DNA from 2 places in the Enterococcus sp. AMC1623 genome. Region 1 is predicted to be linked to the other one. Evidence: a T-box and tRNA genes for the amino acid it is inferred to sense, from the RefSeq annotation. Region 1 holds a T-box; the other holds one or more tRNA genes.
What was found. A T-box is a leader RNA that pairs with one kind of tRNA and senses whether it is charged. The one in region 1 lies ahead of leuS (leucine--tRNA ligase), so its partner is inferred to be a tRNA-Leu.
Positions count from the first base shown of each region.

Region 1 (3,430 bases):
TATTGAAATGCAAATGTTCAAAGTCTTCCGTAACCTTTTTAACGGTTTGATTGTACACTTTTGTTAATTTACCATCATTGAAAGTGGTAATTCGATCACGCATTTTACCGTTTTCGTCCACGATTAAACGCCATACACGGTCAAGGAATTTACGGCTACCTTCTAAGCCATTTTCACTCCAAGCGATTGATGCATCCAATGGTCCCATAAACATTTCATATAAACGTAATGTATCAGCACCATATTGCGCCACTACATCATCAGGGTTTACTACGTTTCCACGTGATTTAGACATTTTTTCATTGTTTGAACCTAAAATCATTCCTTGATTATATAACTTTTGGAATGGTTCTTTGGTTGGCACTACGCCTAAATCATATAAGAATTTATGCCAGAAACGAGCATACAATAAATGCAAGACTGCATGCTCTGCCCCGCCGATATAAATATCAACTGGTAACCAGCGTTCCAATTTTTCATAGTTAGCTAGTTCATTTTTATTATGCGGATCGATAAAACGTAAGAAATACCATGAGCTACCAGCCCATTGTGGCATTGTATTGGTTTCACGACGACCTTTTTTACCAGTTTCAGGATCGATAACATTTACCCAGTCATCAATATTTGCCAATGGAGATTCTCCAGTTCCACTTGGACGAATATCCTCCGTTTTTGGTAGACGTAATGGTAATTCTGATTCAGGTACAGTTGTTGTTGTGCCATCTTCCCAATGAATGACTGGAATCGGTTCACCCCAATAACGTTGACGAGAGAATAACCAGTCACGTAGACGGTAGCTAACTTCTTGTTTTCCCACACCGTTTTCTTCCAACCATGCTACCATTTTGGCAATCGCATCTTCTTTATTCATGCCATCTAGAAAATCAGAATTGATATGCAAACCATCTTCAGTGAATGCTGCTACTTCTACATTGCCACCTTCAAGGACAGGGATGATTTCCAAATCAAACGTTTTGGCAAATTCATAGTCACGCTCATCATGCGCAGGTACAGCCATAATGGCACCTGTTCCGTAAGTTGCCAGAACATAGTCAGCAATCCAAATTGGAATTTCTTTACCATTGACTGGATTAATCGCATATGCTCCAGTGAACACACCAGTTTTTTCTTTGGCTAAATCTGTACGGTTCAAGTCTGATTTTTTTGAAGCTTCTTCAACATACGCATCAATGGCTGCTTTTTGTTCAGGAGTTGTAATTTCTTTCACTAACTCTAATTCTGGAGCTAATACAGCATAGGTTGCTCCAAATAAAGTATCCGGACGCGTAGTGAAAACCGTAAAGTCTTTCTCTGTTCCTGCCACCTTGAAAGTGACATTCGCACCGACTGAACGTCCAATCCAATTACGCTGCATGTCTTTAATGCTTTCTGGCCAATCTAGTTCTTCTAAATCATCCAATAAACGATCTGCATACGCAGTAATTTTTAACATCCATTGACGCATGGGTTTACGGACAACATCGTAGCCGCCACGTTCACTTTTCCCATCAATAACTTCTTCATTCGCAATAACTGTTCCTAATTCTGGCACCCAGTTTACCGCTACTTCAGCTTCATACGCCAAGCCTTTTTCATATAACTTTGTAAAAATCCATTGGGTCCATTTGTAGTAATCTGGATCAGTGGTATTAATTTCACGATTCCAGTCATAACTAAAACCTAAAGAATTGATTTGGCGACGGAATGTTTCGATATTTTTCTTTGTAAATTCAGCGGGATCATTTCCTGTATCTAACGCATATTGTTCTGCTGGTAAACCAAATGCATCCCACCCCATTGGATGTAACACATTGTAGCCTTGACTACGTTTAAAACGTGCTAAAATATCTGTTGCTGTATACCCTTCTGGATGCCCAACATGTAGTCCTTGACCAGACGGATACGGGAACATATCTAAAGCATAAAATTTTGGTTTACCTGTTTCATCATGCGTGTTAAAGGTATTGTTTTTTGCCCAATACTTTTGCCATTTTTTTTCAATTTCTTTGTGATTATAATTCACTACTTGACTCCTCCTTAATAAAATAAAAAGCCCTATAAGAAGCACAAAAAAGCCTCTTATAGGACGTAATTGACGTGGTACCACCTATATTTGTTGGACATGCTCCAACCTCAAACGTTGTAACGGTCGTCACCGTATTTTCTCTACACACTTTTTGTAAAGCTTTAAGAAAATCATACACTCAAAGGCGAGTTCAACGGGTCTTTTGTACATTCCCACCAACCATGTACTCTCTAACAAAAAGGACACCACCTACTACTCCTTTTCAAACGCGCATAAGTCATTATTGAGTTCATACTATCAAAAAAGTGACTTGAATTCAATTTATTTCTTTTTATTTTTCTGGGTTTCTTGAAAATCAATGAAATATTTTTTCAAGTTTGTTAAAAAGGCTTCACCTATTCCTGATATTCTGCGACTTTTCTTTTTAATCATGACCATTTTATTTTCGGGTGAGTTCGCTAAAGGAATTAAAACAATCCCTTGACTACGTGGATCCTCCACTAAACCAGAACCTGAACCATACGCATCTGTCCGCTGTAAAATCCCAGTGAGTGTCGCTCGGTCACTCGTATGAATTACCTGGGTAATTCCTGGGAAATCAATTAAATCTTCAGCAAAATAGGTATAATTATTTGTTTCTTGTGTAAAACGAACTTGCGAATAATCATGTAAATCTGATAATTCAATCACTGATTTAGTCGCTAACGGATGACCTTCTCTCATAAAGATATGCGTCTGGAAAGTAGTTAAAATCTCATACTCTAATTCGCCGTTTTCTAACAATCGACTTAAACCAGCTTGATTGGAATCATTAAATAATAAAATACCAAATTCACTTCGATACTGCTCTACATCTTTAATGACATTTAAAGTAGTACTTTCGAAAATTCGAAAATCATTATAATCTGGAAAATCTTGAATTAATTGACTAATCATAATCGATAGAAAATCATAATGTTGACTAGAAATAGAAAAATGTTTTTCGTTCTCTTCATTTGCTAAGTAACGATTTTCTAATAACTCAACTTGAGCCAAAATTGGCTGTGTGTATTGAAAGAAATCCATCCCTTCAGAGGTCAATGAGGCTCCTTGTCTGGTGCGTTCAAAGAGTTGGACATCTAATTCTTTTTCTAATTCTTTAATAGCATGGGAAAGGCTTGGTTGCGAAATATATAATTTTTTAGCTGCTTCTCGAAAACTACCATTATTGGCAATTGCTGCGACATAGCGCATTTGTTGAATATTCAATCACTTTTCCTCCCGGTTCATTGCATTTATTTTCTATAGTAACGAACCACTTGTTGACTGGTCAATCTTTTTTTCTTTTCTCTTCTTTAAAATTTTTTCTATATAACAAATCTTATGATTAAATTTTAACGACTTTAGTGTTAAAATAAGATGAGA
Region 1 covers NZ_CM177096.1:2,282,794-2,286,223, forward strand. The annotation lists gene leuS (leucine--tRNA ligase) at 1-2,023, opposite strand, end outside; T-box leader at 2,080-2,302, opposite strand; gene AC4BC7_RS11080 (LysR family transcriptional regulator) at 2,348-3,274, opposite strand.

Region 2 (3,430 bases), 1.2 Mb from region 1:
AACTTGTATAAACTTACGACAGAGCGCAGACATCTTGTTTGCCTCTGTTTTTTAGGATTAGAGCTGTTGAAGCATGGATATTTATGTTATCATAAAAAAAAACCGTGATAAAAGGAATGAAAGTAATGGCACAATATGAAGAAATTAAACGAAAGCATGCACGTTTTCCAGCTTATTCAGATGAGGCAGGCGTAAAATTGCAGCCTAAGAATAAACGACCTACTTTTAAAAGTGATGATAATTGGATTCTTACAGAAGCAGCGAAGCATTCACACACAGTTTCTGTTGAAAATAATGAAGAACGTTCATTACGTCGTTCACCTCGGGTAAGTCAGGAAAAAGCAGGACAGAGCATTCGTCAACGTGATGAATTAAGTAGGCATCGTCAGAATTTACCCAACTATAATAAAAAGTATCAGCCCGAAGTAACACCAACAGGGAAAAAGCGTTTGTTTGGAGATACAGTTGCGCACAGTACGTATCAGGTGACAGAAAAAAGAGCAGAAACGGTCACGCGTCCATCGATTAACAAAGAAACGACTGAAAAATCGCCATTTGTTCCTAAATATATTCCTACATCAATTATTCAAGACGAATATGCACCTGCAATTTCTGAAGAGGATTTGATGAATTCTATGAAAAAAGACGAGTATCTCTTATTTGATACAGAACCTGCTGCGTATCAAACTCGCAAAGATACCGATCCTGCTGTTCGTAAATTCAATTCCAATTCTTCTGTCAAAATGACTCGCAGTCAATATCGTGCAAATTCAAAGAAAAAGTAGAAAAAATAAGGAAATCTATTTGCATTCATAAAGTATTCGTGTTAAACTACGTAAGTAATACTTTTTGATATGTAACTATAATATGTTTATCTTTATAAAAAATGATACGCACTTCTATTTGCACTTCACTCGTTATTACAAAATAAACACATATGATGTGTAATTTGGAGGTACGTTATGAATAACGGTACAGTAAAATGGTTTAACTCAGATAAAGGTTTTGGCTTTATCACAGCAGAAAATGGAACAGATGTGTTTGCACACTTCTCAGCTATCCAAGGCGAAGGTTTCAAAACTTTAGAAGAAGGTCAAGCAGTAACTTTTGATATTGAAGAAGGTCAACGTGGACCTCAAGCAACAAACATCGTTAAAGGTTAATTATCAAGTCAGCTATCGTTCAGATAGTTGACTTTTTTTGTTTCTAAAAATAAAAAAACTAGCATTGTTACACTAGTTTTCATGAAGAGAGAATAAAGTTATTTATTCTGATAAATTTTTAAAATAGTGTAATTGCCATTTTTGAGTTTGCAAGGCAGTTTGATTTAAATTATGGCACCACACTGGGTAAAATCTCATGGCCATTTTACCATTTTGGTTTGCTGTAGATAAAATCTGTTTTTCTACAGCAATTTCTTTTGGAATAGTAAAAATTCCTTTTTTATTTTCATCATCGATTACTACTGCTAACAGCTCTGGACTATCCTCTGCTTTAAAAGGTGTATTGTTTGCTTGTGCATCCTTTTCCCAAAACGCCACAAAATAGCCTGCTTTTTTTGATGTCTTCTTTGCCAGACGGGTTCTTATGATGATATCCTTTGTTTTTGAGTAGAAGAGACAGCCTTCATACGCTGAATTTTGTTGTTCTAAAGAATAAATTTCAATGTTTCCAAATACTTTTTGTAATATATCAGTTGATTTCATTGAAATATCTCCTTAATTCTCATAAGTTATTTATGGACTTGTTATTAGGATAAGACGAATGTTTATTTTTTACAGGAAGGAAACATCGATAAATATAAAAAAACATCACTATTCCTAGTGATGACAAAATGCGGACGATGGGACTTGAACCCACACGAGCATACGCTCACATGACCCTCAATCATGCTTGTCTGCCATTCCAACACGTCCGCAGTAACAGTTAAAATCTTACTTTTTATTTGGATATTTGTCAATACTACAATTCTTACTTTTTTAGTAAAAATGAATAATAATACTTCCCGTTTTTTCAGAAAATTTGCTATAATAGGTACACTGAAAAAAAGTTCTATGGAAGACGCAGCAATACAGTTCAATATACATTATGTATATTTATGAAAAGAGGGTTCTACTATGAGAAATTTTGAAAAATCTAGCAAACTTGAAGGTGTTAGTTATGACGTGCGTGGGCCTGTGTTAGAAGAAGCAGATCGCATGCAAGAAGAAGGAATCAGTATTTTAAAATTAAATACAGGGAATCCTGCAACATTTGGGTTTGAAGCTCCAAACGAAATTATTCGTGACTTGATTATGAACGTGAGAGAATCAGAAGGGTATTCTGATTCAAAAGGCATTTTTTCAGCACGTAAAGCTATCGAACAATATTGTCAATTGAAAAATTTCCCCAATGTGACTATTAATGATATTTATACTGGAAATGGTGTCAGTGAGTTAATTACAATGTCAATGCAAGGTTTATGTGATAATGGGGATGAAATTTTAGTACCAATGCCTGATTATCCCTTATGGACAGCTTCTATTTCATTAGCTGGTGGCAAACCTGTCCATTATATCTGTGATGAAGAGAGTGAATGGAATCCTGATGTAGCGGATATTCGTTCAAAAATCACTTCTAAAACAAAAGCAATTGTTTTAATCAATCCTAATAATCCTACTGGAGCGGTTTATCCAAAAGAAATTTTAGAACAAATTGTTGAAATTGCCCGTGAATTTGATTTAATTATTTTCTCTGATGAAATTTACGACCGTCTATTGATGGATGGTCATCAACATATTCCTATTGCTACGCTAGCTCCAGATCGTCCAGTCGTAACATTTAGTGGCTTATCTAAATCTCACCGTGTGGCAGGGTTCCGTGTTGGTTGGATGGTTCTTAGTGGAGATAAAAGACATATTAAAGATTATGTTGAAGGCTTAAATATGTTATCTTCGATGCGTTTATGTTCAAATGTGTTGTCACAACAAATTGTTCAAACGGCATTAGGTGGTTATCAAAGTATCGATAAATTATTATTGCCAGGTGGACGTATTTATGAACAACGTGAGTTTATCCATAAAGCAATTAATGATATTCCAGGATTATCTGCTGTGAAACCAAAAGCTGCTTTTTATATGTTCCCTAAAATCGATACGAAACGCTTTAACATTTTAGATGATGAAAAATTTGTTTTAGACTTTCTTCATGAGCATCATATATTGATGGTGCATGGTGGTGGATTTAATTGGCAACAGCCGGATCATTTTAGAATTGTCTATTTGCCAAATGTGGAAGAATTAAAACTAACTGCAGATAAAATGCATGAATTTTTAGCAACTTATAAACAAAAATAAAAAAATGGAGGAGCGAATAATCGCTGCTCCATTTTTATTCGGAAATTTTTTCGCAAACTTTTTTACTAATGACCATACGGCCACTAAATTTATCC
Region 2 covers NZ_CM177096.1:1,090,334-1,093,763, reverse strand. The annotation lists gene AC4BC7_RS05455 (glycoside hydrolase family 13 protein) at 1-11, shown strand, start outside; gene AC4BC7_RS05450 (hypothetical protein) at 126-785, shown strand; gene AC4BC7_RS05445 (cold-shock protein) at 963-1,163, shown strand; gene AC4BC7_RS05440 (MepB family protein) at 1,266-1,706, opposite strand; tRNA gene AC4BC7_RS05435 (tRNA-Leu) at 1,836-1,918, opposite strand; gene AC4BC7_RS05430 (pyridoxal phosphate-dependent aminotransferase) at 2,118-3,335, shown strand; gene AC4BC7_RS05425 (DUF2187 domain-containing protein) at 3,370-3,430, opposite strand, start outside.
Region 2: it encodes a tRNA-Leu, which carries the amino acid that the T-box ahead of leuS (leucine--tRNA ligase) is inferred to sense. The anticodon was not compared.